DNA from 4 places in the Serratia sp. AR11 genome. Region 1 is predicted to be linked to each of the others. Evidence: predicted binding sites of a transcription regulator. Region 1 holds the regulator's gene; each other region holds the start of a gene.

The links. The regulator PurR, encoded in region 1, represses purine synthesis genes. The targets are predictions, from matches to a motif close to CANGCAAACGTTTGCNTG.
Region 2: a site for PurR is predicted at 2,359-2,376, ahead of purL (phosphoribosylformylglycinamidine synthase). Genes of this name have one in related genera too.
Region 3: a site for PurR is predicted at 2,851-2,868, ahead of tusA (sulfurtransferase TusA). Genes of this name have one in related genera too.
Region 4: a site for PurR is predicted at 2,865-2,882, ahead of ACSOSI_RS09160 (amino acid aminotransferase). Genes of this name have one in related genera too.

Annotation. Positions count from the first base shown of each region.
Region 1 covers NZ_CM150739.1:2,487,100-2,493,170, reverse strand. Annotated here, with positions in the region: gene ACSOSI_RS11900 (C40 family peptidase) at 1-623, shown strand, start outside; gene sodB (superoxide dismutase [Fe]) at 817-1,395, shown strand; gene cydH (cytochrome bd-I oxidase subunit CydH) at 1,449-1,538, opposite strand; gene purR (HTH-type transcriptional repressor PurR) at 1,862-2,887, shown strand; gene punR (DNA-binding transcriptional activator PunR) at 2,884-3,828, opposite strand; gene punC (purine nucleoside transporter PunC) at 3,952-5,160, shown strand; gene cfa (cyclopropane fatty acyl phospholipid synthase) at 5,501-6,071, shown strand, end outside.
Region 2 covers NZ_CM150739.1:4,155,077-4,161,147, forward strand. Annotated here, with positions in the region: gene purL (phosphoribosylformylglycinamidine synthase) at 1-2,262, opposite strand, end outside; gene mltF (membrane-bound lytic murein transglycosylase MltF) at 2,542-4,002, shown strand; gene tadA (tRNA adenosine(34) deaminase TadA) at 4,003-4,548, opposite strand; gene ACSOSI_RS19525 (DUF2157 domain-containing protein) at 4,625-5,677, shown strand; gene yiaY (L-threonine dehydrogenase) at 5,825-6,071, shown strand, end outside.
Region 3 covers NZ_CM150739.1:200,098-206,168, reverse strand. Annotated here, with positions in the region: gene ACSOSI_RS00940 (hypothetical protein) at 1-240, shown strand, start outside; gene ACSOSI_RS00935 (outer membrane protein assembly factor) at 240-1,376, shown strand; gene ACSOSI_RS00930 (DUF4056 domain-containing protein) at 1,376-2,542, shown strand; gene tusA (sulfurtransferase TusA) at 2,518-2,763, opposite strand; gene ACSOSI_RS00920 (7-cyano-7-deazaguanine/7-aminomethyl-7-deazaguanine transporter) at 2,984-3,649, shown strand; gene ACSOSI_RS00915 (DcrB family lipoprotein) at 3,785-4,348, shown strand; gene glpC (anaerobic glycerol-3-phosphate dehydrogenase subunit GlpC) at 4,384-5,583, opposite strand; gene glpB (glycerol-3-phosphate dehydrogenase subunit GlpB) at 5,580-6,071, opposite strand, start outside.
Region 4 covers NZ_CM150739.1:1,924,550-1,930,620, forward strand. Annotated here, with positions in the region: gene ldtD (L,D-transpeptidase) at 1-96, shown strand, start outside; gene mepK (peptidoglycan L,D-endopeptidase MepK) at 278-826, shown strand; gene ACSOSI_RS09155 (MBL fold metallo-hydrolase) at 893-1,540, shown strand; gene ACSOSI_RS09160 (amino acid aminotransferase) at 1,609-2,799, opposite strand; gene ompC (porin OmpC) at 3,044-4,153, opposite strand; gene asnS (asparagine--tRNA ligase) at 4,457-5,857, opposite strand.

The DNA.
Region 1 (6,071 bases):
CCAAGGTCTCCAAAGCCAAAACAGAAAAAACCGCTAAAAAGATCGTTAGCGCAAAATCGAAAAACAAAACTCATAAAATAGCCAAAATTAAAGTGACCCCGCCGAAGAAGGGCTATAAAAAAGGCTATGGGCGCCATCGTGAAACCGGTATGGCAACCGCCAAATTGGTGGCTGACGAAAAACCATTGAAGCTCAGCCCTGCGCACAAAAAACGCTACCAGCATGCCAAGCAAACCGCGATGGCCAAGCTGATGGATCAAATGGGTAAACCTTATCGCTGGGGTGGCTCCTCGCCAAGAACCGGCTTTGACTGTAGCGGTCTGATTTATTACGCCTATAAAGACATCGTTAAAATTAAAATGCCGCGTACCGCCAACGAGATGTATCACCTGCGTGACGCAGCGCCGATCAAGAAGAGTGAGCTGGAAAGCGGCGATCTGGTGTTCTTCCGCATTAACAACCGCGGCGTGGCCGACCATGTTGGGGTTTATTTGGGTAACGGCAAATTCATTCAGTCCCCGCGTACCGGTGAAGAAATCCGCATCAGCCAGCTCGATAACGACTACTGGCAAAACCACTACATCGGCGCACGCCGGGTAGTCACGCCAAAAACCATTCGATAAGCACCCTTGCGGCTGGCGCTGTCAGCCGCTCTCCCCTGATCATTTCCCCAAACCTCGTAGTCATAGCCAATCCCTTGCCCGTTCCCCCTGTAATTCATCGCGAAAATTGCTAAGCTAAATACCCACAATAAAAACAGGCCAATCTCATGCCCGTTGTTACGACGGTGGACTGGCACTGTACAAGGAGAAAGCAATGTCGTTCGAACTTCCTGCATTACCTTATGAAAAAAACGCCCTCGAACCGCACATTTCCGCAGAAACTCTGGAATACCATTATGGCAAGCATCACAACGCCTACGTGGTGAACCTGAACAATCTGCTGAAAGGCAGCAAGTTTGAAGGGTTGTCCCTCGAAGAGATCGTTAAGGCCTCTGACGGCGGCATCTTCAACAATGCGGCCCAGGTATGGAACCACACTTTCTATTGGCACTGTCTGTCGCCACAGGGCGGCGGTGAGCCTGAAGGTAAACTGGCCGTGGCGATTAATCAGGCATTTGGTTCTTTCGCCGAATTTAAACAGCAATTCAGCGACGCCGCAGTGAAAAACTTTGGCGCAGGCTGGACCTGGTTGGTGAAAAAACCGGAGGGTTCGCTGGCGATTGTTAACACCTCGAACGCAGCGACACCGCTAACCGGTGATGATAAACCGCTGCTGACCGTCGACGTTTGGGAACACGCCTATTACATCGATTACCGCAACGCACGACCTGCCTACCTGGAAAACTTCTGGGCACTGGTTAACTGGGCATTTGTGGAAAAGAACCTGGCGTAACGCGGGGAAAAACAATCAGGCGCAGCGGGCTGCGCCTGTTTTACTTGAGGGGATCAGTTCAAAGCAGCGGTGAAGCTGAAAGCAATAATCACGGCCAGTGCACAAACGGTGGTGAACAGTGACATTTTCAGATCGGTATCCATTACAACTCCTTTTCAGATTGGGTTTCCCAAGGGTAAAAGGCACACAATTAATGCGTCAAACCATTTTCACACAGTTGAACAATAAAATCTTGTTATCATTTCCCGGTTTATTATACCGATTACCTCTTCCACTTTGGCTCAATATGGGACAAAATTCGCAGTTCACAACTGTGTACCGGCAAAATGCCCCTCCTGATCAAGCGCTGACGACTTCAACACACTAAAAACTCAGTTTTCGCTTCTTTGGAGAAGGATCTACGCAGGCAAACGATTAACATCACACTTACATACTGCAACATGTGAGTTCAGGAGTCATTCTTTACATGGCAACGATTAAAGATGTGGCCAAACGCGCTGGCGTTTCCACCACCACCGTTTCGCACGTCATCAATAAGACTCGTTTCGTCGCCGAAGAGACAAAAGCGGCCGTTGGCGCTGCGATTAAAGAGCTGCATTACTCACCCAGCGCCGTAGCGCGCAGCCTGAAGGTCAATCACACCAAATCGATTGGCCTGCTGGCCACCTCCAGCGAAGCCCCCTACTTTGCCGAAGTGATCGAGGCGGTAGAAAACAGCTGCTACAGCAAAGGCTATACGCTGATTTTATGTAACTCGCACAACAATCTGGACAAACAGCGGGCCTATCTGGCGATGCTGGCGCAAAAGCGTGTCGATGGCCTGCTGGTGATGTGTTCGGAATATCCAGACCAATTGCTCGGCATGCTGGAAGACTACCGCAACATCCCAATGGTCGTGATGGACTGGGGCGCGGCCCGCGGTGATTTTACCGATAGCATCATTGATAACGCCTTCGCAGGCGGCTATCTGGCCGGGCGGTATCTGATTGAACGCGGTCACCGCGATATCGGAGCCATTCCAGGCCAACTGTCGCGCAATACCGGTGGCGGCCGCCATCAGGGCTTTTTAAAAGCCATGGAAGAAGCCAATATTGAAGTACGTGACGAGTGGATTGTTCAGGGTGACTTTGAGCCGGAATCCGGCTACAAGGCCATGCACCAGATCCTGTCGCAAAAACATCGCCCGACCGCGGTATTCTGCGGCGGCGACATCATGGCGATGGGCGCGATCTGCGCCGCCGACGAACTTGGGCTGCGGGTGCCACAAGACATTTCGGTGATTGGCTACGATAACGTGCGTAACGCCCGCTATTTCACCCCGGCACTGACCACCATTCATCAACCCAAAGAGCGTTTGGGTGAAATGGCGTTCACCATGTTGCTGGACCGTATTATCAGCAAGCGTGAAGAGTCGCAGGTGATTGAAGTGCATCCGAAACTGATTGAGCGTCGTTCGGTCGCTGACGGCCCATTCATCGATTACCGCCGCTAATTGCTAATGCCGGAGGCCGCTGTGGTTTCCGGCACCACTTCGCTTAGCCATTCCTGATTCAGCGTTTCACTGTCCCCCAGGTAATCCAACAGCCAGGCCATCGCCGGTGATGGCGTATTCTGCTGCCAGGTCAGACAACAGGGGCTGGCCGGAAACGGCTGCTGCAGCTGCAACGCTACCAGTTCCCCACGCTGCACCAATGGCAAGGCCTGATGCGCCGGCATCATGCCAACGCACAGGCCGGCACACAGACAATCCAGCGCCGAGGCCCAGTCCGGCACCACCAGCCGCCGTTGGTTGTCCAGTGTCCAGGTGACCCGCTTGGGCAGGTTGCGCGAGGTATCTTCCAGACACAGCGACGGGAAAGGCCGCAGTTGCTCATCTTTCAACAGGCCATCCATCATCGCCAGCGGATGCTGCGGACTAACCACGCACAGCCAGCGCATGTCGCCCATATCGCGAAAGGCAAACCCGCCGCCGACCGGCACCGCACGCGTCGCCCCAATCGCCATATCAGCACGCCCGTCCACCAGCGCATCCCAGACGCCGTTAAACACCTCAGGTTGAACCATCAGTTCTACGTCGGGGAAATGGCGATAGAAGTCCAGTACCAGTTGGCGGCAGCGCTGGGGTTTAACAATGATGTCTACCGCAATTTTCAGTTGGCCACGCCAACCGTTAGCCACCTGCTGACACTGGCGGCGGGTGTCGAGCATTTTTTTGATGACACTGCGTGCCTCCTGCACAAACACCACGCCGGCCGGGGTCAGTTCCACGTCACGATGACGCCGTTCAAACAGCGGAACCGCCAGCCATTGTTCCAATTGCCGCACGGTATAACTGACCGCCGAGGGCACTCGGTGCAGCTCATGCGCCGCTGCGCTGAAGCTGCCGGTGCGGGCGACCGCATCTACCACATCGAGAGAATATTCAGACCACATAACCTTGCCTTCAATTTTTTTAACAGCACCTCGCAAATATTACCGTTTCACAAGCAGAGATCCAGCCGGATACACTTGCCGGCGCTAAAAACCTGCGACAATAAAATATTAATGAGAAATACCATGCGAAATTCCTTTGGTTTTATGTTCTATCTTGCCGGCCTGAGTATGCTGGGTTACCTGGCCACCGACATGTACCTGCCCGCCTTTGGCATAATGCAGCAAGACCTGCAAATTTCCGCCGGGGCGATCAGCGCCAGCCTGAGTATCTTCCTGGCCGGCTTCGCCTTTGCTCAATTGCTCTGGGGGCCACTTTCCGACCGCCTCGGCCGTAAACCGGTGTTGCTGATTGGCCTGGCGCTGTTTGCCCTGGGTTGCCTTGGCATGCTGTGGGTACAAAATGCCGTTCAACTGTGGTCACTGCGTTTCATCCAGGCCATTGGCGTCTGTTCCGCCGCCGTTACCTGGCAGGCACTGGTGATTGACCGCTACCGTGAAGGCAAGGCCAACCGGGTCTTCGCTACCATTATGCCGTTGGTGGCACTTTCACCAGCGCTGGCGCCGTTGGTCGGTGCCTGGCTGTTGAACCACATGGGCTGGCGTGCCATTTTTGCCGTGCTGCTGGGCATTACCGTCATTCTCCTGCTGCCGACTCTGCTGTTGAAAGAAAACGCTAAACCCTTGCCTTCCGCAGAAAAGAAAAACAGCCTGACCTTCTGGCAACTGCTTAAATCCCCGGTGTTCAGCGGCAGCGTTACCATCTTTGCCGCCTGCTCAGCCGGCTTCTTCGCCTGGCTGACCGGTTCACCCTTTATTCTTGGCGATATGGGGTACAGCCCAAATGATATCGGCCTGAGCTATGTGCCGCAGACCCTGGCCTTCCTGTTAGGGGGTTATGGCTGCCGCACCGCGTTAAATCGCATTAATGGCAACACCTTACTGCCGTGGCTGCTGGTAGCTTATGGCATCAGCATGGTGGCGTTATATCTGGTTGCCACGCTGACCGAACCAACGCTCACCACGCTGCTGATCCCGTTCTGCGTGATGGCGCTGGTCAACGGTGCCAGCTACCCAATCGTAGTGGCGAATGCGTTAACCCCGTTCCCGGAAGGCACAGGCAAAGCCGCAGCGCTGCAAAACACCCTGCAGTTGGGGCTGTGTTTTGTCGCCAGCATGCTGGTATCGGCCTTTATCGAACAGCCGCTGTTGGCAACGGTGACGGTGATGGTTTCTACGGTAGTATTAGCCGCATTGGGCTATATGCTGCAACGGGGAAAAGTGATGGATGAACAGCAGGCGACGCGACAGGAACATGCTAACTCTGCGTCATAATTGTATGTATTAATAATCACTTAAAGAATATTTTTGCCGAGTGCGATTTACAGTTGAGTAAGCGCCTCGGCAAGCCTATACTCAAAACGACCTTTTAAAATAACACTTTTATAATTTCTTTATCACAAATTGCTGTTGTGTACGCGTATGGCGTCACACTTTTTTAAGGATTGTCTTTCCAGCGTTTCTTGCGCAGGAACCTTCTTAAAATTTTCCTCTGTTCATAGTCGGATATCAGACGCCACGGGACTTTTTACCGTAGGTAAACGTATGCACCCGCAGAATTTGTCTAAGCTATTTTTTGGCGGGTCATAAGTCAGAAGAAGGTGATGGAGAAGCTATGAGTTCATCGTGTATAGAAGATGTGAGCATCCAGGACAACCCATGGTACCGTATCGCTCATGAAATGCTCAGCATGGCCGGTATTGAAATAAACGGCTCGCGCCCATTCGATATTCAGGTTAAAAACCCCAATTTTTTTAAACGCGTGCTGCAAGAAGGCTCTCTGGGCCTGGGTGAAAGTTATATGGACGGCTGGTGGGAATGTGAACGGCTGGATATATTCTTTCAACACGTGGTCCGTGCCGGTCTGGAAAAGAAACTCCCCCACCATCTTAAAGATACTTTGCGTATTGCCGCCGCGCGACTCACCAATTTGCAATCGAAGAAACGCGCCTGGATAGTCGGGAAAGAACATTACGATCTGGGGAACGATCTGTTTACGCAGATGCTCGATCCGCATATGCAATATTCCTGCGCCTACTGGAAAGAAGCCACTACGCTGGAAGAAGCGCAAGAAGCCAAGCTGCGGATGATTTGCGAAAAGCTGCAGTTGCAGCCGGGTATGAACCTGCTGGATATTGGCTGCGGCTGGGGCGGACTTTCCGCCTATGCGGCGAAAAATTATGGTG
Region 2 (6,071 bases), 1.7 Mb from region 1:
TTCATAAAGACCGGCGTCTTCACCCGGGTGACCGGCTGCCGCCATCCAGTTAGCGGAAAGCTTCACGCGCTTGAGCGAACCGATTTCGGTCGCGGCCAGGTTGGTCAGCGCTTCCCCGACCGCCAGGCGGCCAGAGGCAGCGAAGTCCAGCAGGGCTACCGGCGCACGTTCGCCGATCGACATCGCTTCACCGTAATAGCTGTCCAGGCTGGCGGTGGTAACCGCACAGTCGGCCACCGGGATCTGCCACGGGCCGACCATCTGATCGCGTGCCACCATACCGGTCACGGTACGGTCGCCAATGGTGATCAGGAAGGTTTTCTCTGCAACCGCCGGCAGATGCAGTACGCGGTTGACCGCATCATTCAGGGTGATCTCGTCACGCTGCAGCGGCTGGCCTTTGGCCTGCAGACGAGTCACGTCACGCGTCATCTTCGGCGTTTTGCCCAACAGCACGTCCAGCGGCATGTCGATTGGTTGGTTGTCGAAATGGCTGTCGTTCAGCGTCAAATGTTGTTCTTCGGTGGCTTCACCGATCACCGCATAAGGCGCACGCTCACGGCGGCAAATCTCGTCAAACTGCGCCATCTGCGCCGGTGCAATCGCCATCACATAGCGTTCCTGCGATTCGTTACACCAGACTTCCAGCGGACTCATGCCCGGCTCATCGTTCAGAATATCACGCAGTTCGAAACGACCACCGCGGCCACCGTCGCTGACCAGTTCAGGCATGGCGTTGGACAAGCCACCGGCACCGACATCGTGGATAAACAGAATCGGGTTTTGTTCGCCCAACTGCCAGCAGCGGTCGATCACTTCCTGGCAACGACGTTCCATTTCCGGGTTGTCGCGCTGTACCGAAGCGAAATCCAGATCGGCATCAGACTGGCCAGAGGCCATGGATGATGCCGCGCCGCCGCCCAGGCCGATATTCATTGCCGGGCCACCCAGCACCACCAGTTTGGCACCGACGGTGATTTCAGCTTTTTGTACGTGGTCGGCACGGATGTTACCGATACCGCCCGCCAGCATGATCGGCTTGTGGTAGCCACGCAGTTCCACGCCGTTATGGCTGTTGACCTGCTCTTCATAGGTACGGAAATACCCCACCAGCGCCGGACGGCCGAATTCGTTATTGAACGCCGCACCGCCCAATGGGCCGTCGGTCATGATGTCCAGTGCCGCCACAATGCGGTCTGGCTTGCCGAAATCCTGCTCCCATGGCTGTTCAAAACCGGGAATACGCAGGTTGGAAACCGAGAAGCCCACCAGACCGGCCTTGGGTTTGGCACCGCGGCCAGTCGCGCCTTCGTCACGGATCTCGCCGCCGGAGCCGGTAGCCGCACCCGGCCATGGGGAGATCGCCGTTGGGTGGTTATGAGTTTCCACCTTCATCAGGATATGAGCGGCTTCCTGATGGTAGTCATACTGGCCGCTTTCCGGTGCGGCGAAGAACCGACCGACCTGCGAGCCTTCCATCACGGCCGCGTTGTCTTTATATGCCGACAACACGTAATCCGGCGTCTGTTCGAAGGTATTTTTGATCATTTTGAACAGCGACTTCGGTTGCTGTTCGCCGTCGATGATCCAATCGGCATTGAAAATTTTATGGCGGCAGTGCTCGGAGTTGGCCTGCGCGAACATGTAGAGTTCGATATCCGTCGGGTTGCGCCCCAGACCGGTAAAGGCATTCAGCAGATAGTCGATTTCGTCTTCGGCCAGAGCCAGGCCCAGCTTGAGGTTAGCCTGCTCCAGCGCGCTGCGCCCTTCCCCCAGCATATCGACCCTCTGGTAAGGTGCCGGCTGATGCTGAGCGAACAGTTGCTCCGCCTGTTGCAGGCTGCTGAAGACGGTTTCCATCATGCGGTCGTGCAACAAGGTGGCAAGCTGCTGCCATTGGACTTCGGTCAGCGCCTCTGCCTTGACGTAGAACGCCAGACCGCGCTCCAGCCGCAGCACCTGCTTCAAACCGCAGTTATGGGCGATATCGCTGGCTTTGGAAGACCACGGAGAAAGGGTACCCGGACGCGGCGTCACCAACAGCAGGCGGCCTTCAGGGGCATGTTCGGCGAGAGAGGGGCCGTACTTGAGCAGGCGCGCGAGCTTGGCGTGCTCTTCGGTATTTAACGGTGCGCTAACATCAGCAAAGTGGACGTACTCGGCGTAGATATCACTGACCGGAAGTTGAGCGTCCTGGCAGCGGGACAGCAGTTTGGTAACACGAAAAGCCGACAAAGCGGGCGAACCACGCAGTATTTCCATAATCAAAGTTCTCTCGTCTTCGAAGCAACTGACTTCAGCACTTCATTGGGCGCAACAGGGGGAAAACGCGCGCCATTATAGAGAATCTACGCCGCCGACGAAACCGTTTGCGTAGCTATTATTGATAAAAGCTCTCCGCCCCCTCGAATTGTCATAACGTGTCAATAAAGTTGCGCGCTGGCGTTTTGTTGCGCAAAATGCCCCGGCACTGTTGATTTAACCATAAGAAAAGACTGGTCAGCCGTCGGCAGTGCATGTGTGCCACCACTGGATAACTATTTGAAACGCCTTAAAATAAACTACATTCTAATCGGTGTTGTTACCTTGCTTCTGGCGCTCGCCCTGTGGCCCAATATTACCTGGCGCGGCGGTCAGGGCGGGCAACTCGAAGAGATCAAATCGCGCGGAGAGTTGCGTATCAGTACGCTAAACTCGCCGTTGACCTATTTCACCACCAAGCAGGGGCCGAGTGGTCTCGACTACGAGTTGGCAAAACGCTTCGCCAACTACCTGGGCGTGAAACTGGTGGTGATCCCGCACAAGAACATTAATGACCTGTTTGACGATTTGGACGATGACGATGCCGACCTGTTGGCCGCCGGTCTGATCTACAATCAGGATCGCCTCAGCCGCGCGCGCACTGGCCCGGCTTATTATTCCGTTTCCCAACAGTTGGTTTATCGCCTGGGTACGGCTAGACCGAAAACCTTTGCTGATATTAAAGGCAAACTGGCGGTGGCCTCCGGTTCGGCACACGTCAGCACCCTGAAACAGCTCAAGCAAAGTAAATTCCCGGATCTCAGTTGGGAAGCCTCCAGCGATCTCACCTCCAAAGAGCTGCTCGAGCAGGTGGCCGACGGCAAGCTGGATTACACCCTCGGCGATTCCGTCACCATCGCGCTGTTGCAACGCATCCACCCGCAATTGGCAGTGGCGTTCGACGTCACCGATGAAGAACCGGTCACCTGGTATCTGAAACGTGGCACCGACGACAGTCTGTATGCGGCAATGCTGGACTTCTACAGCCAGATGGTGGATGACGGCACGCTGGCGCGGCTGGAAGAGAAGTACCTCGGCCACGTAGGCAGTTTCGATTACGTCGATACCAAAACCTTCCTGTCCGCCATCGATTCGGTGCTGCCGACTTTCCGTTCGCTATTTGAAAAGTACGCCAGCGAGATCGACTGGAAACTGCTGGCGGCCATTGCCTATCAGGAATCGCACTGGAACCCGCAGGCAACCTCACCGACCGGCGTGCGTGGCCTGATGATGCTGACACGAGCCACCGCCGACGGTCTGGGGGTTAACGATCGTCTCGATCCCGAGGAAAGTATTCAGGGCGGTGCCCTCTACCTGCAAAGGCTAATGGCCAAGGTGCCCGACAGCGTGCCGGAAGATGAACGTATCTGGTTCTCACTGGCAGCCTATAATATGGGCTGGGGCCATATGCTCGATGCCCGCAAACTGACCAAAATGCAAAAAGGCAATCCGGACAGCTGGGTCGACGTCAAACAGCGTCTGCCAATGCTCAGCCAGAAACGCTATTACCCGCAATTAACCTACGGCTATGCGCGTGGGCGCGAAGCCTATAACTACGTGGAAAACATTCGCCGCTATCAGGTCAGCCTGGTGGGTTATTTGCAGGAAAAAGAGAGAAAGGCGGCACAGGAAGCGGCCGAACAGGCTGACCTGGGGAAAGGTTATCCGGCCGTTACGCCGGAACTGGCACTGAATTTCTGATTATTCCGGCTTGTTATCTACATCGGTACGCTGCGCTTGTTTCAACGCCTTTTGCTGCTCACGACGCATGCGGAAAAAGTTGCTCAGCGTAGCGGCGCACTCCTCGGCCAGCACGCCGGACAGGATCTCCACCTGATGATTCATGCCGGGGTGGCGCAAAATATCCACCAGCGACCCTGCCGCACCGGTTTTAACATCGGCCGCGCCGTACACCAACCGACGAATACGGCTGTGCACCATAGCGCCTGCACACATCACGCAGGGTTCCAGAGTCACGTATAGGGTAGCATTCAGCAGACGGTAGTTCTGTAGCACCGCCCCGCCCTGCCGCAAAGCCATGATTTCCGCATGCGCCGTCGGATCGTGGCGGCCAATCGGCCGGTTCCAGCCTTCGCCAATCACCTGATTATCCAGCACCAGCAATGCCCCTACCGGCACTTCACCCTCTTCCTGCGCACGCAGGGCCAACCGCAATGCCTGACGCATCCAGTATTCATCGTTATATTCAGTCATTGCATCATTCCTCGTGCACTTTGCGGCGGGCATTATACACAGTAGCCCCTTTTGTCGCAGCCACTCGACTATACTGGCCGAATAACGGTGCTTTTCAGGGACAGGAAACATGAAATTCAGCAAAAAAAATGCCGCCGTGGTGCGCAAGGCGTTGGACGGTTGGGTGGGTGAAGGCGCGCTGACCCCGCAACAACAGCAACAGCTGCTGCAGCATGTAGAAGTGCAGCCCTTCGACTGGCGACGACTGGCGCGTTATGCATTTCTCGCGGCGCTGGCTTCGCTGGTGATAGCCATCAGCAGCCTGTTCGCCGACAGCGAGCTGCTTTACCGCTTGAGCGAATTGTTCCGCTTCGATGCCCCGGTGCGCATGACTATCGCTACCGTAGTAGCCGCACTTTGCTATATCTGGGCGCTACGCCGTCGTCGTCGCCATCCGGAAAAACGCTACGGTAATGAGGCGGCGCTGTTCGTTGCCGTGCTGTTTACCGCCTGTGCCCTGTGGCAGATGGGCGTCTGGCTGGATAACGGCAGCGGCCGGGTTTCACTGCTGCTGATATTCGCCGCCCTATTGTATGGCGTGATCGGCTGGTTCAGCCGCTCCGGGCTGGTGTGGTGGTTTGCCCTGCTGTCACTCGGCAACGCCTTCGGTGCCGAAACCGGTTATATGTCCGGCTGGGGAGCTTATTGGCTGGGCATGAGTTTCCCGATGCGCTTTATTGCCTTCGGGTTGGTCCTGATCGCCGCGGCTTTGCTGTTACGACCGCTGCTCGCCAGTCGCGGGCTGGAACGAGTTTCCCTGGCGATGGGCTTGTTGTATCTGTTTATTGCCCTGTGGCTGCTGTCAATCTTTGGCAACTATGGTGACCTCGACAATTGGTACAACGCTCGTCAAATAGAACTGTTGCACTGGAGCCTGTTGTTCGGCCTGGTCGCCGTCGGCTGCATTTGGCTGGGGCTAAAACGTGACGACGGCATGCTGCGCGGGTTCGGCCTGACTTTCCTTGGCATTAACCTCTATACCCGCTTTTTCGAGTTTTTCTGGGGTGCGATGCCAAAGGCGATTTTCTTTGTGCTGCTCGGTCTGAGCCTGTGGGCATTAGGCCACTACGCTGAAAAAATATGGCAACTGGGCCGCAAACCGCACGACCTGACCGATGATTAACATCAGGCCACGTCTGCAGCGCAGCTAACAACAGGGTGGTTTAAAAGACAACGGGTATACCGCGAAATTGCGATAGATCATAAACGCTTAATAATTAGCGTAGTAATGTTTGAGGCAAGCAATAAAGCTTTTATCAAGGAGTGACTTATGGCTGCCTCAACTTTCTTTATCCCTTCCGTCAATATGATTGGTTCCGGCTGTCTGGACGAAGCGGCAAAGACCATGAAACAACAGGGATTGCGCCACGCATTGATCGTGACCGACAAAGTGTTGAATAACATCGGCGTGGTCGCCCAGGTTCAACAGTTACTCGCCGTACAACAGATCGAAAGCTGCGTTTATGACGGTACTCACCCTAACCCAACTACCCTTAACGTGAAACAGGGCCTGGCCC
Region 3 (6,071 bases), 2.3 Mb from region 1:
GTCCAGCAAGAGTTCAAAGGCAGCCTGTCTGATCTAAGAATGCCGGCAGAACTGCAGTCGCTGATGGCCCTGGCCAATCAGAAAGGCGAAGGTCGTTTCGAGGTTAAGCAGCATCTGCAATCCCCATGGAATGTCCTGGTTGGCACGCAATATGAGATCACACGAAACTTCAACGTGTTGACCGAGTTTGGCTTTAGCCAACGCAACAGTTTCATGGTTTCCGGTGAATATCGCTTCTGATGGCGATATTTACCCGCAGTTTACCCCTGGCCTTGTTAGTCCTGTTGCCCGGTGTTGATGCCGCTTTATTGTCACGTCAGCAAGTAGATGAAATGTTGGCCCCTCTGGGGTCTGACAACCGTTTCGACAGCAGCAAAGCCATCGATTGGGGTGTCTTGCCTGGCCCGTTTTATACTCCCGAACTCGGTCTTGGCCTCGGTACCGCTATCGTTGGGATCTATCGGCCGGACAGCCACGACAACGTCAGCCAAAATTCGACGCTGGCGTTAAAAGGCTTTGTCAGCTCGACGGGGGCCTTTGGCGTCGGTTTCCAAAACCACAGTTTTTTCGCTGACGACCAATGGCGCTTCTTTGCCGACGGCTCTCTCAATAATATGCCCACCTATTTCTGGGGCACCGGCTACCAGGCTGGGCATAACGAGGGGAACAAGGAAAAGTACACTCAACAGTCATTCCAGATAGCGCCACAGCTGTTGTACCGCATTGCCAGCGCTACCTACGCAGGAATCGGCTGGGACTTTTCCTCAACTCACGCCAGCGATCCCGATGAGGGTGACAGCAGCCTGCTAAGGGCCCAAAACGCCGGTGTGTCCTCACTGAGCTCAGGAGTCAGCGGTTCGCTGAGTTACGACACCCGTGATTTCGTTTCCAATGCCAGTCGGGGTCAGTTTTTTCGCCTGAGCGACACTTATTTTGCACCGGAATTGGGCGGTGACAGCCGTTTCAATGCCGTTGAAGGCCAATACAATGCCTACCACAGTTTGAGTGCGAAAAGCGTGCTGGCGTTGGATGCCTTCAGCCGCCTGACCACTGGCGAGGTCCCCTGGGACAGGCTGTCTGAGCTGGGGGACGACCAACGAATGCGTGGCTATTATCAAGGCCGCTATCGCGACAGGAATGTGTTCAGTAGCCAGGTCGAGTATCGTCGCAAGCTGAACTGGCGGCACGGGTACGTGCTGTGGGCCGGTGCCGGAACGCTAAGCAGCAAGGCCGGCGATCTGGGCCGTGGTCCCTGGTTGCCTACGCTGGGAGCGGGTTACCGTTTTGAATTCAAACCGAAAATGAACGTACGGCTCGATTTTGGCGTCGGGCGTGGAAGCAGCGGATTTTACTTTCAGGTTGGGGAAGCTTTTTAATGCGTTCTGTTGCACTGCTATTTTTTCTGTTGTTGCCCCTCTCGCTGCCCGCCAAACCGTTGGAAACGCTGATCACTTCGCATCCCGTCGGTGAAAGCCAAATTGCCTGGCCGGTGGCCGCGCCACTGCCACCACCGGGAGGTTTGCGCCCCTGCTGCGCCTTTGGCTATAACCTCAAAGCGCAAGCCTGGGGTATTCCCGTGCCGCTTTATCAATTAGGTAACCTGGTGGATGCCGACCGGCTTGGCACCCATCACTATAACGACAGCGCTTTCAACGCCATCAGCAACTTGCTGGGCATTGGCAGTGAGCAATTGGGCTTGATCTACACCCACCGGGGAGGGTTTATCGATATCGCCCACGTCCGTGATACCGCCGACAATACCCTTTTCCTTTTCAGCCAACTGCTACCCCGATTGGGTCAGCAGTGGCATATCGACCTTAGCCCTGAGCTGGCAACGCGTCGCATACAGCTTAACGCCTTTAGCCCACCTCAGGATGCAGCACAGCGCTATACGCTGGCGGCCTATTTGGCAGGAGAGATCGCCTTTCAAATGGCGGCATGGCATGAGATTGCACAGTGGTATGGCTACCGTTCCGTGCCGGGGTTTTCTGAGGAGGTCTCGGCTTTTTCGCCGGAAGATTTGTATTCCAATCTGCTGGGGGCACGGCTGGCGATCGATGCAATTTTGCAAGGACAGGCGGTTTCTCTCACTGCCTACAACAGCGCCATGGAGAGGCTGCTCCCTCAGGCTCTGCACCAGCTTGGCGCGGTATCCATCGCGGCGACCCAGCGGCAGTTTGACGGTATTGACGGCGACTGGTGGGACAGCCATCGCCGGGTGCCGGAGAAGTTTTTGGTGTTAAAACGGGATTACGCCACCGGAAGCAATCGCCTGCCTGCGCTGCCCCCGTTCGAAAAGACCGCCCCACAGCGCCTAACGTTACCGCTACAGCTTCAGGGGTTCAGTCTGGCCAGTCTGGGCGAGCTGCAACTCTGGCCGACGGATGACATGCGCCATCTTCCGGCACCCGCCCACTATTACCGCCCACAGGATTTCAATGGCCTGGCATTACATGCTCGCGCAGCAGACGCACAGCAAATATTACAAAACGCCAGGCAAACAGGCGGTGATAAACGTCAAACGCCTTTGCGCAACAAATAGCGGTAAGGCGCGGTGTCGGTTTCCTGCGCCACCAGCGTGTGTTCCATAAAGCGGCAGAACCCCGGAATGTCGCGGGTGGTAGCCGGATCGTCAGCGATGATCAGCAGAGTTTCACCGTTATCCATATGGCGCACGGTTTTGCGCACCATCATTACCGGTTCAGGACAACGCAGCCCCAGCGCATCAAGCGTCTGGTCGGCCTGGGCAAATAAGTCAGTCATGCAATTTTTCTCGGTCGAAAACGATCGGCGAACGCTCGCCACATCTCATTAGCGCATAGTTTACGCCGGTAGTTTTTCTGTGCAAGATGCGTTAACGTTTGCGTTAAATTTAACCATTGCATTGGTTGCGCAAACGCGTATCATGCGGCCGCGACGCTTATTTCTCGGCGCAGAAAAGACATTCTGGGTTCCCTCACCCCACTATTAAAAAGGCTACAACATGTATTCGTTTACTGCTCGGCAGCGCCTTACCGCGTTGGTCTGGCTATCGCTGTTCCATATTGTCATCATTACCTCCAGTAACTACCTGGTGCAGTTACCGATGTCCATTTTCGGCTTTCATACCACCTGGGGTGCTTTTACCTTTCCGTTTATCTTCCTGGCGACCGATCTGACGGTGCGTATTTTCGGCGCTCCGCTGGCGCGACGCATCATTCTTTCGGTGATGGTACCGGCGTTGTTCATTTCGTACGTGATCTCCACCGTGACCTATCAGGGCGAATGGCAGGGCTTTGCCGCCTTGGGCAGCTTTAATCTGTTTGTCGCCCGTATCGCCGTCGCCAGCTTTATGGCTTATGTGCTCGGTCAGATCCTCGACGTCCACGTTTTCAATCGCCTGCGTCAGCGCAGCGCCTGGTGGGTCGCTCCTGCCGCCGCCATGTTCCTCGGTAACATCAGCGATACCCTGTCGTTCTTCTTTATTGCGTTCTACAAGAGCAGCGACGCCTTTATGGCTAACAACTGGGTTGAAATCGCGCTGGTGGATTACAGCTTCAAGGTACTGATCTGCTTGCTGTTCTTCCTGCCGATGTACGGCGTACTGCTGAATATGCTGCTTAAGCGCATTGCCGCCCGCCAGAACGACGGCAGCCTGCAACCCGGCTGACCCATGTTATTATTGGCGGCCAGCCCCCCGGAGGCCGCCATCACCATCCGCCATGACAACCTCTGCTTGCATTTCACCCTGGAATAGGTTGCGATACGTGAGAGAACCCCTACCTGAAAGGAAGAAGGAAGCCCAATGCGTAAAGTAGCAAAATTGATGGGTATCAGCCTATTAGTGCTTGGCCTGGCGGCCTGTGACGGCGAAACCAAAGACACCAAGGCATCGGCAGGCGATGCCGCAGCCAGCGCCCCAGCCGGGCAACAGGTAAGCTTGCTGGATGGCAAGCTGGCGTTCACCCTGCCGGCGGGCATGGCGGACCAAAGCGGCAAGTTGGGTAATCAGGCGAACAACATGCACGTTTACGCCGACAGTACCGGCCAGCGTGCACTGATCGTGATCCTCGGCGATAAAACGGCCGACAGCCTGGAAACCCTGAGCAAGCGTCTGGAAGATACCCAGCGCTCGCGCGACGCCAACCTGCAGGTGATTACCAACAAAGCCATCGACGTTAACGGTGTTCCGCTGCGTCAGTTGGACAGCATCATCACCAGCGGCGGCGAGAAAGCCTACTCCTCTATCCTGATCGGCACGCTGGACAACAACATGCTGACCATTCAGGTGACGCTGCCGGCGGATAACCAGCAGCAGGCGCAGAGCGAGGCCGAAGGCATCATCAAAACGCTGAAACTGAAGCAATAAACTTTTCCGGGGCGCAGTACACAACTGCTGCGCCCTTAAGCCAATGCCTGCGCCAGCAGGGTGATCGGATGTTCGCAGCGCTTGCTGGTCGACATCTCGATCTGCCATTTGCAGGTTTCGCAGTCAGTCACCACCAAATCGACCCCGCTCTCCTCTATCTGGCGGAACAGCGACGCCCCAATGCCCTGCGATGTCTCATAGTTCTCCGATTTAAAACCATAGGTGCCGGCAATACCGCAGCACTGCGAGTCCAGCACCACCAGTTCCAGCCCCGGTATCTGCCGCAACAGCTCCAGCGTATAGGCGGTCCAGCCCATTTTTTCCATATGGCATGGCGTATGATAGGCCACCCGCAGCGGCGTGTGCTTCAACGGCAGCTGGCGCCCTTGATTGATCAGGCGGTACAGATAGCGCGTCGCCAGCTCCACCCGTTCACGCACCGCCGAGGTGTCCACGTCCAGCAGGTGCGGGTATTCATCACGCAGGGTAAAAGTACAGCTCGATGAGGTTGCCACGACCGGGATACCCCGCTCCAACACCGTCTCGTGCAGCGATTCGGCGTTCACTTTGGCCTGTTTCCTGGCCTGGGCGATAAAACCGTTGGCGATCAGCGGTACGCCGCAGCATTTCTCCCGCTTAAGCAACTGCACGCCGATGTCCATCGCATTAAAGACCTTGATCAAATCCTTGCCCAGTTGCGGATGGTTGTAATTAACGAAGCAGCCGTGGAAGAACGCGACCTGCTCGGCATAACGCCGTTGGGCCTGCGCCTGCTGACGGTACCAGCGGCGGAAGGTACCGAACGAGTATTTGGGCAGTTCGCGGCGATGATCAATCTTCAGCGCCTTGTCGAGCAGGGCACGCACCGGTTTAAGCCCGGTAGCGGCATTAACAATCGGTGCAAACGGCGTCGACAGCGAGCCCATGAGATCGGTATGGCTGAGGATAGCGTCACGCAGAGTGGGCTTGCTCTGGGCAAAGTCGGCGCGGGCGCGCTGAATGATGTCGCCGATTTTGACGTCGGACGGACAGGCCACCTCACAGCGTTTGCAGTTGGTGCAATATTTCAGCGCCTCATCATACAGCGCCGGATCTTTCAGTCGCAGGCGCTCACCGTCCGGCCCCGCCTGTTTTGGCCCCGGATAGAGCGGATTCACCTTGGCTACCGGACAATAGGTGGTACAGACGGTACATTTGATGCAATTCTCAAAACTGTTGTCTTTATGCCGGCTCATGGACGCTCCTCCTGTGCCGCAATCTGTTGCGCGACGTACAGCGCCCCAATCAGCGAAACACCCGCACCGCAGCCCTGCTGCAGGGGATCATAGCCGCCGGTCACTGCGCCGATGGCATACAGGTTGCTCAATGGCTCCCCCTGCCTTAAGGCACGCAGTCGGTTATCGGTACGTACCCCAAATTGCAAATAGGGTTGCGGAGCAAACAGATTGCGATCGCTCCAGTCTGCGCGATCCGCACGGCTGTCGACATCCAGCCCAAACACCGGTTCACGTATGCCGTCGAAGCCCGCCACCAGCCCGTTGCTGAAGAAGCTGCCGCTGGCCAGCACCACCTGCTGCGCCAGCAATGGAATATCGGTATGGTTGCGGGTATAGAGGCCAGTGACTCGCCCGGCTTCGATATCTGCCCGCAGTACGCTGTCACCCGGCATAAAAACGCCGCCCAGTTGCTGCAGACGCGAACGCAGCGCCTGATGCAGGCGCAT
Region 4 (6,071 bases), 560 kb from region 1:
GGAAAACCACAATTCCGCACAGATATTTACAATTATGATGACACGGTGAGATCGGGCGCACAAATTTTGGCTCAGGCCGAAAAATTAATGCAATAAATGCAGTAATTATAAATAAATAACGGTCAGAATATCGGGCCATGTTGCAGGCACTCATTGCGTGAGTGCCTGCAAACCGCGGGACATCACGGGTTGACTCAGCCAGTGTGGGCGGTTATGGTTCGGGCAGTGCGCTGTTTTGTGCATATATTTTGATATTCTTGCCGGGTTTAACAGAAACATGGACAAAATTGATCATCATCGCCGTAAATGGCTGGCGTTAGGTAGCGCCGCTGTGGGCATAGCGCTGCTCCCTGGGCAAGCCTTTGCCAGTCTTTCTACTTCACGCCCGCGTATTCTGGTTGTAAATAATATGCATACGGGCGAATCGCTTAAAGCCGAATTCTTCGACGGTAAGGGATATAATAAAGACGAATTAGTCCGTCTTAATCATCTCTTCCGTGATTATCGTGCCAATAAGGTCAAGTCGATCGATCCTCGTTTGTTCGATCATCTCTACCGTCTGCAAGGTCTGTTGGGCACCAACAAGCCGGTGCAGTTGGTTTCAGGTTATCGTTCCCTGGATACCAACAATGAGCTGCGTGCACGCAGTCGCGGTGTAGCCAAGCACAGCTACCACACCAAAGGCCAGGCGATGGACTTCCATATCGAAGGCATCCAACTGAGTAATATCCGTAAAGCGGCGTTAAAAATGAGCGCCGGTGGTGTAGGATATTACCCACGTAGCAACTTCGTACACATCGATACCGGCCCGGTGCGGACCTGGTAATCGCTGTGCACCACAAGTGAGTAGCGCCAGCCCGACAGGGTGTGGCGCCGTTGTCGTTGGAGCCTTATGAAATACCACATTATTCCCGTTACCGCTTTTAGTCAGAACTGCAGCCTGATCTGGTGTGAGAGCACCCAACAGGCGGCGTTGGTCGATCCCGGCGGTGAACCTGAAAAACTGAAGGCCGAAATAGCCAGGCAGGGCGTAACCGTTACGCAGATCCTGCTGACGCATGGTCATCTCGATCACGTTGGCGCGGCCGCTGAGTTGGCAGAGTTTTATCAGGTGCCGATCTACGGCCCGGATAAGAGGGATGCCTTCTGGCTGGATGGCCTGCCTGCGCAGAGCCGCATGTTTGGGCTGGAAGAGTGCGCACCGCTGACGCCAACCCGGTGGCTGGAAGAAGGGGACAGCGTGCAGGTGGGCGAAATGACGCTCAAGGTGCTGCATTGCCCTGGTCACACTCCTGGCCATATCGTGTTTATTAATGATCAGGCGCGATTGGCGCTGGTGGGCGACGTGCTGTTTAACGGCGGCGTTGGGCGCAGTGATTTCCCTCAAGGCGATCACCAGGCGTTGATTAACTCGATCCGCACCAAGTTATTGCCGCAGGGTGATGACATGGCGTTTATCCCAGGTCATGGGCCAATGTCGACCTTCGGTCAAGAACGTGAAACCAACCCTTTCCTGCGTGAAGAGCCGGCCATCTGGTAAGTTATTTCCGGCAGAAATAACTAAGGGGCGCTTTGAGCGCCCCTTTTGCTATGTGTCGCGCGACGGTTTTACAGCACGGCGACGATGGCTTCGCACAGCGGCGCCATATTGTCTGGTGTCATGCCGGCAACGTTAACGCGGCCGGAGTTAACGGCGTAGACGCCAAATTCCTCACGCAGACGCAGAACCTGTTCTTTGGTCAGCCCGCTGAATGAGAACATGCCGTTCTGATTGATGATAAAGCTGAAGTCCTGCTCAGCGCCTTTCTCCTGCAGGGTATTCACAAACAGCTGACGCATGCGGTGAATACGTTGACGCATGTCAGTCAGTTCCTGCTCCCACAGCGCACGCAACGCATCGTCGCCCAAGATGGTTGCCACAATGGCAGCACCGTGTGACGGCGGGTTGGAGTAGTTGGCGCGGATAGCCGCTTTCACCTGGCTGAAGGCACGATCGGCGGTTTCTGCATCAGCAGCAACGACGGTACAGGCACCCACGCGTTCGTTGTAAAGACCGAAGTTCTTCGAGTAAGAACTGGCGACGATCAGTTCCTGATGCTTGGCGGCAAAAATACGCAGGCCCTGAGCATCTTCTTCCAATCCTTTCGCAAAGCCCTGGTATGCGAAGTCAAACAGTGGCAACCAACCGTTAGCCACAGACAGCTCGGCCAATTGAGCCCACTGCTCAGCCGTTGGGTCGATGCCGGTTGGGTTATGGCAGCAACCGTGGAACAGCACCACATCGCCAGCCTGAGCCTGTTTCAGGCTGCGGAGCAGACCATCGAAGTCCAGCGCATGATTGGCGGCGTCGTAGTAAGCGTATTCCAACACTTCCAGACCGACCGCACCAAACACGTTGTTGTGGTTCGGCCAGCTTGGGTTGCTGATCCAGATGCGTTTCGCGCTGGTCTGGTTGGCGATGAAGTCAGCTGCAACACGCAGGCCGCCGGTGCCACCAGGAGTTTGTGCAGTGCGCGCACGCTTGTCGGCAATAATTGGGCTTTGTTTGCCGAATAGCAGCTCTTGCGTGCAGTTGGCGAACGCCGGAATACCTTCAATGCCGAGATAGTTTTTGGTGGTCTCATTTTCCAGCAGATACTGCTCAGCTTTTTTAACGCTGGTCAGCACCGGGGTTTTACCGGTTTCATCTTTATAAACGCCAATCCCCAGGTTGATTTTGTTAGGGCGAGCGTCAGCGCGGAAAATGTCGGTCAGACCCAGGATCGGATCGGCAGGTGCAGCAGTGATTTTTTCAAACATGTCAGGTGCTTCCATGGCTCGGAGTTAAGCAGACAGAAGCATCAGGGTAGCGCCAGTTATGCCCTTTGCCAACCGTTTGCGAGAAAAACACCTCGATCTTGTGAAGGACGCATATTCAGCATAAAAAATGAGGGGGAAGGGGGATTTGGCAGGATAAAAATTTAGGGGGACGCAAAAACAAAAACAGGGCCGAAGCCCTGTTTTTTAACTTAGTCGACGGTGAACCGGCGTTAAGTGAGACAACTTAGAACTGGTAAACCAGGCCAACACCAACGATGTCGTCGGTAGCGATGGCGTTAGCTTTGGTGAATTCGTTCTCGTCCAGCAGGTTGATTTTGTAATCAACGTAGGTAGACATGTTTTTGTTGAAGTAGTAAGTGGTACCAACAGAAACATATTTAACCAGGTCGGCATCGCCGCCGCCGAAGCTAGAGCCGTGTGCGGTACGGCTAGACAGGTTTTTACCTTTAGACTGCAGGTAAGAAACTTCTGGACGCAGACCGAAATCGAACTGGTACTGTGCAGTCACTTCGAAGTTCTGAGTTTTGTCAGCGATGGTGAAGTCAGATTCGCCGTATGGAGTCATGTTACGGGTTTCTGAGTACATGGTTGCCAGGTAGACGTTGTTCGCGTCGTATTTAGCACCCACGGTCCACGCATCAGCCTTGTCGCCTTTAGCTGTGGAGTCGTTGGTCTGCGCATCAGTACGATCAGATGATGCGTATGCAGCACCGAAGCTGATGCCTTCGCCGATGTCATAAGTAGAAGACAGGCCCCAACCGTCGCCGTTTTGTTTCTTCAGAGCACGGCCGTCGTTTTCGTTCTTACCCTGGTACTGAACGGCGAAGTTCAGACCGTCAACCAGACCGAAGAAGTTGTTGTTACGGTAAGTAGCAACGCCGTTGGTACGGCCAGTCATGAAGTTGTCGGTGTAGGTGTAAGTATCGCCACCGAACTCTGGCAGCATATCTGTCCAGCCTTCCACGTCGTACAGTACGCCGTAGTTACGGCCGTAGTCGAATGAACCGTAGTCAGCAAATTTCAGACCCGCGAAGCCCAGACGAGTCTTGGTGCCTTCGGTGCCTTGAGATTCAGCGTGGTTAGCCTGAACGTTGTATTCCCACTGGCCGTAACCGGTCAGTTGGTCAGTAATCTGGGTTTCACCTTTGAAGCCGAAACGCACATAGGTCTGATCGCCATCATTACCTTTGTCGTCTGAGAAGTAGTGCAGACCGTCAACTTTACCGTACAGATCCAGTTTGTTGCCGTCTTTGTTGTAGATTTCAGCAGCGTTTGCTGCACCAGCTGCTAACAGAGCCGGGATTACCACTGCAAGAATGTTGCGCTTCATCATTATATTACCCTCATTGGTGTTATTCGGACACCTTTGCCACTGCCGCCAATAATTCTTTTGGAACTATTGTTGATAGATTGGTGTCGTCCTGTGTCTGCACGCAGTGTTCCATTCACGGGCGGGTTAATCTAGAACGAAAATGCTACCAATGTCGCAATGAGGTATCAGAATGAAAGCATTTGTAACAAAAAGTAATATTCAGGGAACTTTGTGACGCGCGTCAATATTAAAAAATGCGAAAGGCCAGCAAAGCTGGCCTTGGTTTTGTAACTAAATTAATTAGAAAATGTATTATCTGATTAATTAAAAGGTTGCATTACGTGGAGTCCGCGGGAACGGAATGACATCACGCACGTTTTGCACGCCGGTGACATAGGCGATTAAACGCTCAAAGCCCAAACCGAAACCGGCATGAGGAACGGTGCCGTAACGACGCAGATCGCGATACCACCAGTAGTCTTCTTTATTCAGCCCCATGGCTTCCAGACGCTGATCCAGTACGTCCAGACGTTCTTCACGCTGAGCACCGCCGATGATTTCACCAATGCCCGGAGCCAGAACGTCCATTGCGGCAACGGTTTTACCGTCATCGTTCATACGCATATAGAAAGCTTTGATGTCTTTCGGGTAGTTTTTCACTACTACCGGCGCTTTGAAGTGTTTCTCGGCCAAATAACGCTCATGTTCGGAAGACAGGTCGATACCCCAGGAAACCGGGTTTTCGAAAGTCTGACCTGAGGCGATCAGGATTTCCACCGCTTCGGTGTAATCAACCTGAGCAAAGTCAGAAGTAACAAAACGCTGCAGGCGATCGATTGCGTCTTTGTCTACGCGCTCGGCGAAGAACTGCATGTCATCCATACGCTCGTTCAATACGGCCTGGAATACATACTTCAGCATTTTTTCCGCCAACTCGGCGATGTCTTCGAGATCGGCAAACGCCACTTCCGGTTCGATCATCCAAAACTCCGCCAGGTGGCGGCTGGTGTTGGAGTTCTCGGCGCGGAAAGTGGGGCCGAAAGTGTAAATTTTCGACAGCGCACAGGCATAGGTCTCGCCGTTCAACTGGCCGGAAACGGTCAGGAAGGCTTCTTTTCCGAAAAAGTCCTGGCTGAAATCGACCGCACCCTTATCGGTACGCGGCAGATTTTCCAGATCCAGAGTTGAAACGCGGAACATTTCACCGGCACCTTCGGTATCGGAGGCGGTGATCAGCGGGGTGGAAACCCAGAAGAAGCCGTTCTCGTGATAGAAACGGTGAATGGCCTGTGCCAGCGTATGACGTACGCGGGCAACGGCACCGATCAGATTGGTGCGTGGGCGCAGGTGAGCCACTTCGCGCAGGTATTCGATGCTGTGACGTTTGGCCGCCATCGGGTAGGTGTCAGGATCGTCAACCCAGCCAACCACTTTAATCGCGGTTGCCTGCAGTTCGAAACTCTGACCTTCGCCCGGAGATGCCACCACAACGCCGGTGACTTCAATGGAACAGCCCGTGGTCAGATGCAGCACTTCATCCTGATAATTCGGCAGAGAATTATTAACGACGGCCTGTAACGGATCAAAGCAGGAACCGTCATAGACGGCCAGGAAGGAGATACCAGCTTTAGAATCTCTCCGGGTACGCACCCAACCGCGTACGGTGACTTCACTGTCAACCGCAGCACGGCCTTGCAGTACGTCGACTACAGGCACTACGCTCATAGATTTCTCTCTTTAATAATTTGGTTTAGAAATAGCTTATAACCCAAGAATATGGGGATGTTGCTATGTTACTTGCCGCGGTGCAGAGCACAAGTAGAAATCGCCGGATTGGTGCAACATTTCTTGGGGCTGGGCGAAAAGGGAACAACGAGAAGGACTATATAAAGAAGGAAAAGCCGGCGTGAGGTCTTCAGCCGGCTTTTTAACGTTTATC